One region of the Paenibacillus sp. KS-LC4 genome, then DNA from elsewhere that is predicted to be linked to it. Evidence: riboswitches for the same ligand, from Rfam matches in the RefSeq annotation. Region 1 holds a riboswitch; each other region holds the start of a gene.
The links. A riboswitch is a leader RNA that binds a small molecule or an ion and turns the genes downstream of it on or off. The one in region 1 is predicted to bind cyclic di-GMP.
Positions count from the first base shown of each region.

Region 2: another riboswitch for cyclic di-GMP. It lies ahead of V5J77_RS18110 (methyl-accepting chemotaxis protein); the one in region 1 lies ahead of V5J77_RS21420 (transglutaminase-like domain-containing protein).
Region 3: another riboswitch for cyclic di-GMP. It lies ahead of V5J77_RS10075 (methyl-accepting chemotaxis protein); the one in region 1 lies ahead of V5J77_RS21420 (transglutaminase-like domain-containing protein).

Region 1 covers NZ_CP145905.1:5,039,716-5,043,947, reverse strand. Annotated here, with positions in the region: gene V5J77_RS21430 (response regulator) at 1-1,155, shown strand, start outside; gene V5J77_RS21425 (hypothetical protein) at 1,244-1,774, shown strand; cyclic di-GMP riboswitch class I at 2,128-2,213, shown strand; gene V5J77_RS21420 (transglutaminase-like domain-containing protein) at 2,227-3,039, shown strand; gene V5J77_RS21415 (SdrD B-like domain-containing protein) at 3,296-4,232, shown strand, end outside.
Region 2 covers NZ_CP145905.1:4,303,735-4,307,966, reverse strand. Annotated here, with positions in the region: gene V5J77_RS18130 (MATE family efflux transporter) at 1-74, opposite strand, end outside; gene V5J77_RS18125 (MarR family transcriptional regulator) at 183-647, opposite strand; gene V5J77_RS18120 (GNAT family N-acetyltransferase) at 833-1,309, shown strand; gene V5J77_RS18115 (SprT family zinc-dependent metalloprotease) at 1,313-1,969, shown strand; cyclic di-GMP riboswitch class I at 2,256-2,341, shown strand; gene V5J77_RS18110 (methyl-accepting chemotaxis protein) at 2,432-4,232, shown strand, end outside.
Region 3 covers NZ_CP145905.1:2,369,896-2,374,127, reverse strand. Annotated here, with positions in the region: gene V5J77_RS10075 (methyl-accepting chemotaxis protein) at 1-1,726, opposite strand, end outside; cyclic di-GMP riboswitch class I at 1,822-1,905, opposite strand; gene V5J77_RS10070 (YrzA family protein) at 2,070-2,288, shown strand; gene V5J77_RS10065 (pentapeptide repeat-containing protein) at 2,509-3,198, shown strand; tRNA gene V5J77_RS10060 (tRNA-Thr) at 3,488-3,563, shown strand; tRNA gene V5J77_RS10055 (tRNA-Pro) at 3,571-3,644, shown strand; gene crtI (phytoene desaturase family protein) at 3,828-4,232, opposite strand, start outside.

The DNA of each region.
Region 1 (4,232 bases):
ATCCTTGTAGATGATGAATGCCTCGCTTTGGATTACTTGGAGCGACAACTCGTGAAATTAAATAACGTCGAGATTTTGGGGAAATATGAGGATCCGATGATTGGGAAAGAGCGGATTTTGCGCGATTTGCCAGATGTTGTGTTTTTGGATATTAATTTGCCCGAAGTCAGTGGTATTGCGCTTGCTGAACAACTGCTTGAGGTCAGGCCGGAGCTGAATATCGTATTTGTAACTGCTTATGATGAATATGCAGTGAAAGCTTTTGAGCTGAATGCACTGGATTATGTCGTTAAGCCGATTCATCCTGAGCGTTTGTTGAAAACGATGGAACGGATTCAGAAGCAGTTGGACTCGTCTGCAAAGGATAAAGAGCAGGCTCTACAGCCAGTGAAAAATGCGCATGAGCAGCAGCAGCTGGTTTTGCAGCTATTGGGGCAGTTCAGTGTGGAGTATTCGGGGAAAAAGGATGCAGCCATAAGATGGCGCACAACGAAGGCGCAGGAGTTGTTTCTGTATTTGCTCCAGCATCGCGAGCAGCTTGTAAGAAAATCGATTTTAATCGATTTGCTATGGCCCGATAATGGGACGGAAAAAATATATGCCCAGCTGTATACGACGGTGTATCACATTAGGAAAACGCTAGATCAGTTTGGAAAGTGCTTTCACATTGCGAATACAACAGAAGGCTACATATTGACGCTGAATCAGGTTGTGCTCGATGTAGAGGAATGGGAACGAGGCATTGCTTCCGCACCGCCGCTAGCGGCGGCAACGCTTGCGGAATATGAAGAGGCTATGAATCTTTACAGAGGCGATTATTTAAAGGATTATGATTATTGGTGGGCGGAGAGCGAGCGCCAGCGGCTGAAACGGCTATGGCTGAATATTTCCTATCGCTTGGAGGCATGGCATGTCGAGCATGGTCAGCTGGATAAAGCGATTGCCGGATATATGCGGATTATCGAGGAGCATGCGCCAGAGGAAGAGGCTTATTTTGCCTTAATGCAGCTGTATGCGTCTAAAGGGAATCATCTTATGGTTAATCAGCAGTACAATGCTTTAACCGCTGCGCTGTTGGAAGAATTGAATGAGCAGCCAAGCGCGTACATTACAGAATGGTATAAAGAGTGGAAAAGCAGCGTTAGCGCGTTGTAGAGCTATTTTGTAAATTTTCCGAAATTAAACAAGAATTTTGTCGAGAAATTGTAGAGTTTGTATATTTATAATGGGGGAGCAGGTGAAAATGGAGACGGATAAGCTTAACGGGCTTTATTTTCAAAAAATAGCATGTTCAAAGGAATGGTTGAAGAAAATGATGATAACCGAGAAGCGGCAAATAAACGTCATTCGCCATTTTCGCTATCCTGAGCTGGCTTGCTGTATAAGCGCGGGAGCCCAGCACCTACGACAGCTGAATTTAAATCAAATGACCGATTACACGATTGTTCGAGGCTTTTATACCCATCATCGGGGTCATTTTATTGGCATTACAGCTACTTCTGAGGGGCCTTTGTTTTTCTATGACAAGCAATATTTTCAGCTTTCGGAGGGCAAGTTTATGATTGCTCTGGAGCATGACGACAAGCAAAACACGTTCTCTTTTTGGTGGGATGGGGTAGAAATATGTCGACTGAGCTATCAGCGGCAGCTTTATCAATACAATGAGGGAATTGTGGATGACGGTATTCGTGATTTTTTTGCTTGGCTTTATTTGTCGACAGGACCGAGGAAGTTTTGGAGATTCCAAAAATTTTATACGGTAAAAAGCAGCTAAATGCTGGTTCGGGTATCAGAATTTTATCAGCCTACACAGGATTGATAAAACGCATGATGGAGCTGAAGTAGGATGGGCGCTGAGCATTTGAGAGAGTTTCAAAGCTTGAAGCATGAGGATGAAATGCGGTATTTGCTCCTGCTAAGAGATGTAAAGGACATGCTTAAAGAACGCAAAGAAGAGTCTTTCATGAAGCGATTAAAGCGGAAATGGATGAAGAGAAATAAGAAAATAAAAGCTTCAGCCTGGAAATGAAAAAGGTTTAACGTATTGTTTGTTGCAATTAATGGGTATATACTAGAGATAGTTTTATATAAGGTAGTTTTTCTACCTAACACCACTTTCAAAACTTTACACGATAACGGCAAACCTGTCGAAAGGCAGGGACGCAAAGCTAAAGGGCCTTCTCTATTCATTAGATGGCAGCCTAGCCACCGAAGGGAGTTTTTTTTATGCGTAAAATTTTAACGGTTATGATTTTGCTTGCTTTGATCCTATCCGTGTTCCCTCAAGCAGCTTCTCAAGTGGCAGCAGCTGGGACAAGCTGGCTCGATGAATCCAATGTGGATAAAGGAAGCATCGGTATTCGTTATGAGGTCAAGTCAGGCGTAGATACAAGGCTGGTTGTAGCCAAAGACGGCAAAAATTACACGTATGCGCTCCGGGCAAACCAAACAGAAGAGTGGTTCGCGCTTCAACTGGGCAATGGAGACTATACGATAACATTATTGGAAAATGTCAGTGGAACCAATAAATATAGAGCAGTTCAAACAGGAAAAGTTACCTTGAATTTGAGTGACAGCAACGTCGTCTATTTAAATTCTATTCAAAATATTGACTGGAGCAGCAACAGCAAAGCAGTCAAGAAAGCATTGGAACTAACTAAGGGTGCCAAGACGGATACCGAGAAGGTAACGGCGATCTACAATTATATTGTAGCGAATATTTCTTACGATCATAAGCTTGCGGCTAAGGTGACTAACGATTATTTGCCTCAAATCGATCGTACGCTTAGCTCGCAGAAAGACATATGCTACGGTTATGCTGCATTAATGGCGGGCATGCTTCGCAGCTTGGACATACCGACCAAGATGGTGACGGGTAAAGCGTCCGATGTATCAAATTATCATGCCTGGAATGAAGTATACTTGGACGGCAAATGGATCACGGTCGATACGACGCTTGATGCTGGTATGAAGAACAGCAAGAAAGCGGGCAAAATGATTAAGGACAGCTCGCGTTATATAGCTGCTAAGGTTTATTAAACGGATTTAAACACAGATAAATTAATAGGTACGCACAGAAGCTTCGTCTATCCTAATATGGGATGGACGGAGCTTTTTTTACTGTTATTTAGGCTGTCCAATGGTGAGGAAGCTTGTAAAGTTTTTGTACAGTTTAGCTAGATATAATTTACTTATTTGAATGCAAGGAGGGAGAGGATGGAGAAAGACTTGGCTTTCGTGAGGTAATCACAACAAGAGAACAACTCAAGATAGAGAAAAAGAGAGGATTGATAAGATGCCCGCAAGTAGACAGAGAGCGATTAGGCAAAGGATTTCCTGGATTATGCTGCTCGTTTTGCTACTGCAAGCCGCATTCCAGCCATTCGCAGCTCCAATACAGGCAGCAGGACCGATTACAGGACTGACTTTTACAAAGACAGCCAGTGTGAGCACCGTAAATGTAGGAGATACCTTCAAGTATACCATCTTGTATCAGGCGGATGGCGCGACTCATGTTGGTAAAAACGTAACGATTGTGGATACGGTACCGGCACAATTTGAAATTGTGGATGGCTGGGAGGATGGAGGCTGGGATACGAAAAACGGCCAAACGCTAACGGTTAATGCACATCCACTGCCTTCGGGTACTTCGGTGAAGCTGGAAATTCCAGTGAAGGCGAAGCCGACTGGCTCAAGCTCAGCTGTTCCTACGACGAATACGGCGACGATTACACTCGTTGATTCAGCGGAAAGTACAACAGCGTCGGCGGATGTAACGATTAACGCGGACCCGAATCCGGTAGCTACACCAACGCCTACAGCGACACCGACAGCAACGCCAACTGCCTCCACATACGATAAATGGTGGGCTTACAAAAGCCAAACGACTGGATTTGGCAGCGGAGTTCCAATTATTGGCGGAGCAGTAGAGTATACGGTAGGTATTAAGGGTGAAGCGGGCAATACGAATCCGGGCAGCTTGAAAAATGCGACGTTAGTCGATACTTTGCCGCCGGATGCCGTTTATGTAAGCTCAACAGAAAGTGGCGTCTATGATTCATCGGCTCGTACGGTCACTTGGTCGAACATTGAGCTGACTTCTGGACAGTCCTTCGAAGCGAAGGTATCGGTCACCTTCCCTGACGATTTAGGGTATGGTCATCCTACTGGAACACCGCTGGAGCGTAAAAACAATGTTGAAATTTTGAGCGGCTATACGCTTGAGGGAGACG
Region 2 (4,232 bases), 740 kb from region 1:
ATAGGAACGGCGAAATGGGCAATCGCTTTGTAAATCGGTGCTTTTTCAAAATAATGGAGGTTTTCAGTATCCATGGGGGTCACCACTTTCTCAATTATGGTTTGCAGTTAATTAGTTAGAAATCTAACTATATGTCAATCATAATCCCTTCCCTTCATTCGAAAGGAGGGGCTACGAGGATGCTAAAATGATGATTTGCGCCCAACGGAGTTCGCCGTATCTTCTTCAATATTGGCTTCAATGCGCGAAAGGAACCTGAACAGCAAGTTGGTTTCATCTTCGGTGAAGCCTTCCAGCAGCGTATGCTCAAAATCTTCAAAATATTGATTGAACGAGCCAAGCAGCTCTTTCGCAGCTGGGGTTACACGCAGCAGGTTGCGGCGCTCATCTTTCGGATCAGACTTGCGAACAATAAGGCCTTTCTTCTCTAAATTGTTGACCAGACTGCTGATAGAGGAGCCTTTGCGGTTAAAGGTAATTTCGAGGTCCTTCTGCGAAAGTCCCCCTTCCTCATGCTCATTAATATACCGAATGGCATGCCCTTGCTCTACCGTTAACCCGTACATCTCCAACTTCTTATTGACGTTGAGCTTCATCATTAGACCGATCATACGAAACTTATACTGCAGATTGCGGTCTTGCTGCATAGTTATCACCTTCTGTTTAAATAAATTAGACATCTAATAGTTAGAGTGCTAACTAAATATATCGTGATGGATTTCGTTTGTCAAATCGTTTTTTATTTTTTCAATACATCGAATATGGTATGATTACGGTCACGAGTCACCGTCACAATGAATCCAAGCTCTTAGGCAAAAAGGAGAACAAAATCATGTCCAGCATTATAGAGAAGCCCTTCGATCAAGAAATGCAAAATACACTCAGCGAGATTACAACGACCTACCATGCAAGCGAACTCAGCAAGAAGGACCAATCGGAGCTGCCGGCAAGCATCTATGTCATTGAAGCAGAAGAGACGATGGTTGGCTACGGCGTCATTTGGGAGTATGCGAGCGGCAAGCAGCTCATCGAAAAAGCGGAAAATGATTATTTTAGCGATGACGAAAAATATTTGGAAAAGGATTTTTATATTGATGTTAAAAATAAAAGGGATTTTGTTTTTATAGAAGCGCTGGATGTGCTGAAGGAATATGAAGGCAAGGGACATGCGGCCTCCTTTATCAACTGGCTTAAAGCGAAATATCCGAAAAAGAGAATGTATGTGTACACGCTGGATAAATCGCGCAACTTTTGGTATAAGCAGAACTTTGAAGCGCTCGGCACGACAGCCTGGATGACCTTTAATTAGCCGATGAACATTGAATTTGAAAATCAAACGATATCGTTTCATGTTGAATACGGCAATCGGGAGAAAAAAATATCGATTCAGATTGAGCCGTCAGGCTTCATCACCGTTAAAGCCCCGAAAGCAGCAAGTGAAGAGGTCATTAAACGATCAGTCGAGCGGCATGGGAAATGGATTTTGGAGCAAAGGAAGCAGCTTGCGGAGGCAACAAAAACGCCGCAAACGAAGCAATATCAAGAGAAAGAGAAATTTCTCTATCTTGGCAAGGAGCGTTTGCTGCATGAGTTAATGGAGACTGAGGGTTTATCAGAGGAGGAGCTTCGAAAAAACCTTAAGAAGTTTTATTTTGCAAGCTGTAAAAAGATTGTAGGGGAACGCCTGCCTATTTATCAGGCGCAGCTGAGAATAAAGCCTAAATCTGTTGAGATTGTCGAGTCCACGACCAAGTGGGGAAGCTGCAGCTCAAGCAAGCATTTAACCTTCAATTATCGTTTGGCGATGGCTCCATTGGATGTAATTGATTACGTCATTATCCATGAGCTTTGCCACTTGTTTCATATGAACCATGACCGCTCCTTCTGGAGGCGCGTCGGCAGCATAATGCCGGATTATAAAGAAAAAGAACAATATTTGGCCAGGTACGGCGGCTTCATGACACTCTAACGCTCGGCAGTCAAAGAGAACGTCCTAATGATTGTCGAGTCTGAAGCGTCTGGGGTGCGCCAGCCCCAGCCCCAGCCCCAGCCCCAGCCCGATTTGGAATCTACGACACCTCTCTAAGCTTGCTTGTGCAAGCTCCTCTATATTCTTTAAGTTCCTCATTGAATGAAAAAACCTTTCATTGGCTCACCAACACTGTATTTTTTGGTTGAATATGTAAATTTGTAAAGATTCTAATGAATTATTAATGTGTAACTATAAAACTTTAGTGACGCTTTACCGATATTCTTTTTTATAAAGGTGAACTCGCGGAAGGGCGGGGACGCAAAGCTTCGAGTCGAATGACCTAAGCACGATGCTAGTCGGGTCGTCGACTAAGGAAGGGGTATGTGTACGCAAATCCAGTCTATTCGGTCCGGATTTTTTTCGTATTCAAAAATTTACGAAGGAAAAAGAGTGATTACAATGAAACTAACCATCAAAAGCAGCCTGATTACCACTCTATTAATGACCGTATCACTAAGCTGTGTGTCCTTCCTTGGCTATGATAGAGCCAAAACGACATTGGAGGCAAACTTTAAGAAACAGGCAGAGCAGCAGCTGACTGTGGTTCAAAACTACATTGATATATGGATACAGGGTACACAGGCCAAATACGAGGCATTAAGTCAGTCTGATGATGTGAGGAACCGAGATATTCCTAAAATTCTCGCCTACAGCAACAGGATGACAAAGATTACCGATAACCCGGACGAATTTGCATTTATTGCTCCTGACGGCACGCTTTATTTGCCGGGAGCAACGACTAGCGTTAAGGATTACCCCCATTTTCAAAGAGCGATCAAGGGTGAGACGGTGACGATTGATCCTGTAGACTCAAAATCTCCGGGCGTGGAGGGAACTCCGATTGTGCTTACGGCTACGCCTGTAAGGGATGATCAAGGAAATATCGTTGGAGTCGGCAATGGGGGTCAGCCCATTCAGGACCTGATTGATCTTATCTCCAAAGTGAAATTAGGAGAAAGCGGTCATGCGATTGTTTATACAAAGGACGGGACGGTTGTGGCTAGTCAAAAACCCGAGGAGACCTTGCAGAAAAATATGGCCGATTACGACAATGAGGCGTTAAATAAAATGGTAACGGACAGCACAAATGGCGATACGGGTTTAGGTGAAGCCGTCATTAACGGCTCGGAGCATATGATCGTTTATGGCAAATCTAACATGATGGATTGGGGCATTGCCATTTTGGTTCCCAAAAGCGAAGCCTATGCCCAAGCGAACGCCTTGCTGCGGTTTTCGATTTTTATAACCATTGTGTGTCTTCTGATTTCCGCAGCCATCATCTATACGGTCATGCGCAAAACGCTAAAGCCGCTTTCCATCATGAATGAAAAGCTGAAGGGGCTATCTGCCAGCGAAGGCGACTTGTCCTCCAGACTGGCATTTGAAACGAAGGATGAGATCGGCGAGCTTTCCAGAAGCTTTAACGGGATGCTTGAAAATTTGCAAGGGCTGATCCTTTCTATTTTGGATAAGGGACAGATTGTTGCCAGCTCCTCGTCGCATCTATTGGGCAATGTGGATCAAATATCAACAACCGTTCAGCAAACCACCACTAACATTCAGCAAGCAAACGCCGGCTTGCAGGGTCAAATGATGGGCTATGAAAGGAATTTGGGGTTGATTGGTAATATTAGTGAAGGCGTATATGGCATACTAAATATATCTAACGATACCTCTGGCATAGCCGCTGAAGCTTCCAAGGGAGCCAAAACAGGCAATGAGGCCGTCGATGCCTTGGCCAATCAAATGGACTCCATCCAACAGACGGTTAATGAAGCTGCTGAGGACATTAAAAGATTGGGCGAGCGTTCGATGGAGATCGGCAACATTACGTCTGCCATTACATCTATTGCTTCTCAAACTAATATTTTGGCGCTCAATGCTTCAATCGAGGCCGTCAGAGCGGGAGCTCATGGAAAAGGGTTTGCGGTAGTGGCGGAGGAAATTCGCAAGCTTGCGGAGCAATCAACCGAATCCTCCAATCAGATTGCGAGTCTCATTCAACAGGTACAGGCCGACACGAATCATGCCGTGGGGACAATGGACAAAGGCACAGGTGAAGTTGCGCTTGGTTTGGAGCAAGTAGATAAGGTCGGCGTTTTATTCCAGACGCTAGTGACAACAACGACGGACGTATCCACGCATATGGAGAAAATTGCCTCAGCCGCCGAACAGCTAAATGCCAATACGGAGCGTGTGG
Region 3 (4,232 bases), 2.7 Mb from region 1:
AAGAGCCCTGTAGTTTCTCCGCCAGCTCTTGAAGCTGAAGCGATACCTCAAATTGATCCTCGGACATTCCGCTCATCTGCTCCATTTTGCCATTCACCTCCGAGGAGGTTTGCAGAAGCTTGTCAACAGAACCAACAATATCGGTAATACCCTTTGTAATTTCATCAATACCGACAGAGATTTCGCCCATTTGCTCGGACAAGGCGCTGCTTTGATTTTCCAGGCCGTTAAACATTTCGCTCGCCGTCACCGACGCCTGCTTCGTCGTTTCAATCACTTCTGAGAAGCTGCTCAAGCTCTGGCTGCTGTCGGCAAAATCGTTCTGAATAAGCTTAAGCTCCTTCGTAATATCTTTGGAGATGATGTCCGTCTGGCTCGACAGCTTGCGAATCTCCTCTGCTACTACAGCAAACCCTCTGCCATGCTCGCCTGCACGCGCCGATTCAATCGAAGCATTCAGCGACAATAAATTCGTCTGAGTGTTCAAATCCTGAATACCGCCCAAAAACTTCGTTACATTATTGTAACGCTCATTAATCCGGTCGAAGGATTCGGTTACTCGGGCAAATTGCTGCACCGTCTGATTGACCATTTGCACGACGCCCTTCATATCGGTGGAGCCTGTGCGCGACGACTCTCTCATTTCTTTCATATCGCGGTTAATATATTCGGTGGAGGCAGCAATTTGCTGCGAGCTTGCCGATATTTGCTCTGTTACAGCAGAGATGGAAGTGGCATCATCATACTGGGTCATCAAAATCGTCTTGCCGTTGCTAATCTCTTCTTTCACCTGCTCGGAAGCATTCTGATTACGAACAATCATATCACCCATATTGCGCGAGGCTTGCAGAACAACCGTACTGACATCCATAGTCGAACGAAGCGTATCGCGAAGCGCGCTTCCCATTTGCTCCAGCGAACGGTCAATTTGTCCAAATTCATCTTGACGATTCAGCTTTCCATCATAGGTGAAATCGTTATTTTGATAGGAGGCAATTCGCTTCATTAAGCCAACGATGCCTTTTTTCACATTCCGGCTTAACGAATAGGACATGAGGAACGGCAATACGGCAAGCAGCACAATATTGATGATAATAATCATATTGGCAGCCGCAAGACTTTTGTTCAAAGCATCCTGTGTAGCGATTGAATCCACTTCAAGCCATTTCTCTACCGTTTCATTAGCAAAGCTTAGAACAATCGTATATGTACTAACAAGCTGTTTAACCTTGGCGGAACGGTCTTCAATGGAGAGCTGGCTATAATTGCCGTTTTCTGCACGAAGCTGCTCCAGAGCAAGACCAAACACATTGCCTTGGTTCGCATAGGCGTTGCCATTATCTCCGTGAGGATATTTCTCATCAAGGGCTGCTAGTGTCACCTTCAGTTTGTCCACCCGCTCGGGCATTGACTTAAGTGCCAAATTAACCCCATCATCGCCAGTACTTCCATTTTCTACAGCATCAATCATCGAAAGCAGCGTTCGCAGCATCGAATCCGACACGCCTTGATATTCTTTTTTTGCCTCCTGAAGCTCATTTGAAGCATTCACGGCACTTCTAACCGAAGCATTTTGCATAAAAATCCAACCGCCAGCCACTACGTTAAACAACGTAATTAAGGAAGTAATAAACAGCAGCTTCGTTGTGACCTTCTGTCTCTTGAAGAAATCAGAAATTTTTGAGGTCCATTTTAACCACTTTGCCTCTCTCAATCGGGTAATCACTATTTTCTCTCCATTTCTCCTAATTACACTGAAAAAAATAAAAGCTATTCAACCACCGTTACCGGTTGAATAGCTGACTCAGTCTATAGTCCTGCACCGGTGGTTTGGCAGCCATAGCGCAATACCTTAGGCCCATAACTTTGCGCCCTTATTTTTCAATAAGTTTGCCTTTTTCAGTATGTAATTTTCTATTTATTTTGCCACTTTTAAAGTATAATTTAGGGAAACCTTTTTGTAAATTACAAAAAGCGTCATAAGCTGACATGATGCGTTAAATTAATGTTGAGCACCGCTTTAATAGCCAGACATAACAAGACATGAAAGAGATTTAAGGAGGTTTACGATGGATTTTCGCCTAGATTTAATCGAAGATAAGATCGAGTTTTTTGAGGCATTCGACTTACGAACGCTGGAAAAACAAATTGACCAGCAAATCGAAACCAATAAGGCTCTGCTCCTACACGTTCATGCAATTAGCCACCATGCCGTGTTTCATCCAGATCGCGGGAAAATGCTGTACAGCGCAGTCGTTCATTTTAAAGTTAAAGGCTCTTTTTCGTAAGGATTGTTACTAAACCTTTTTTCTGTTATGATAAATGAGAACATCAGTTCTCAATGAGACAATGAAGGAAATGGATTGGTTAAGGCAATACGAACATTTTGATGAGTTGCCAAAGCCGGAACAGTTGCAGCTTTTTTCAAGCCATGCAGACCGCTCCTTCCTGAATCCAGAGAAGATACTGCCAATTTAGCTGAGGATACTCGCGAAGCTCGATTCAGCAATGATCTTACTTGCGTTCATTGCTGAAGCATCTTCGATTACACAAACAGATGAGCAAGAAAATGTTGAAACGTTTAATGGACCTCGATGCTTGCCAAAAAGCAGTATTCTCGCCTGTGCGAACGCTCAAGTCAGCCTAAAGAAGATAAAAAATAACGGGCGATTAGATAACTGGGTAATAAAGGGAAATGCAGGTCGAATGTCGAAGCAACAAAAGCAGCTTAATTATAATCTGGAAGGAGATATGAAAATGAGCTTAAAGGTAGAGCAGTTGGATTTGCAAAAGGCGGATATATCAGGGTCAAAGTGGCAAGAGGTTAGAGCTGAAGAACTTGACATTGATAATGTCAGTTTGGCGAAGACGAAAATTAATAACGTAAATATGAGTGAAATGACTTTGAATGATGTTAATATGAGTGGAATTAAAATTCAGCATGCTAACTTTAGCCATGCTGTTATTGACAAAGTCCATCTATTTGGTACAGAATTTCATAATGTGGTTCTTCCTATGGAGGGAGAAGGGAATTATAATCCCGATGGGCGATATAAACCAGTAAGTTTTCATAACTGCAATCTATCTAATGGGCAATTAAAAAATTGTGATTTATCAAATGTTGAAATAACTGATTGTGACATTACTGGATTGAAAATAAACGGTATCTTAATTTCGGATTTAATCAGAAACAAATAAAGGATAAGCACTTATCCCAAACCAACCAGGCGCAACCCTGCGAATAAGCGAGTATTCGTAAGAAGCTCAAATCGTACCGAGGAAGTTGAAATAATGGGGGATACATCGCCGTAAGAACGGACCGCCTTCAAACAAAGCAACAATCTTATAGATAAGAGTTAAGTTAAAAATCAGTTCTATTCGGGTATTTGACTGCTGCCCGAATTTTTTTTCGAAAAAAATAAAAAAAGGTCTTGCATCCTCCTAGCGTTCTATGGCATAATACATCTTGTGTCCGATACATAACCGCGCCGTTGTAGCTCAATTGGTAGAGCAACTGACTTGTAATCAGTAGGTTGGGGGTTCAAGTCCTCTCGACGGCACCATTTTTTTCGGGACGTAGCTCAGCTTGGTAGAGCACCTGGTTTGGGACCAGGGGGTCGCATGTTCAAATCGTGTCGTCCCGATATTTAATAAGTTGTTTCAAGCAGGCCCTCTAATTTAGAAGGGTTTTTTATTTTTTTCCAACCCTTATTCCGTTCACGGACATGCTCCATCAACCTTTATATGAATTAAGCCGCGCTTGGCTTCAGGGCATTACTGCTCTTAACTAAGCACGGCTTTTCTTTTGTACCATAATAAAGCACCATTCATGAATGCTGCCGAATCATCGCCTCTGCGGTGAGCAGCCCCGACATGGCAACCATTGGCGTCCCTCCGCCAGGATGGGTCGTTCCGCCTGCAAACCACAGTCCACGCAAATCCGCACGATTGGACGGCCGCATAAACGTCTGCTTCGCTGAATTCGAGGAAATGCCATAGATGGCGCCGCGAAAGGCTGATGTATCCCGCTCCAGATCCTCCGGCGTATAAACAGCAAGCTGCTCCGTATTAAGGTCGAGACCCTCCAAGCCATAGACAGCTAACTGCTTGAATAGACGTCCCTGATAACGCTCCGCCTCTCTCTCCCAGCTCCAAGCGTCCGACGTATAAGGAGCATTCGCCAAAATAAACAGGTTGCTGCCGCCTTCCGGCGCCATGTCCGGCTCTGAATA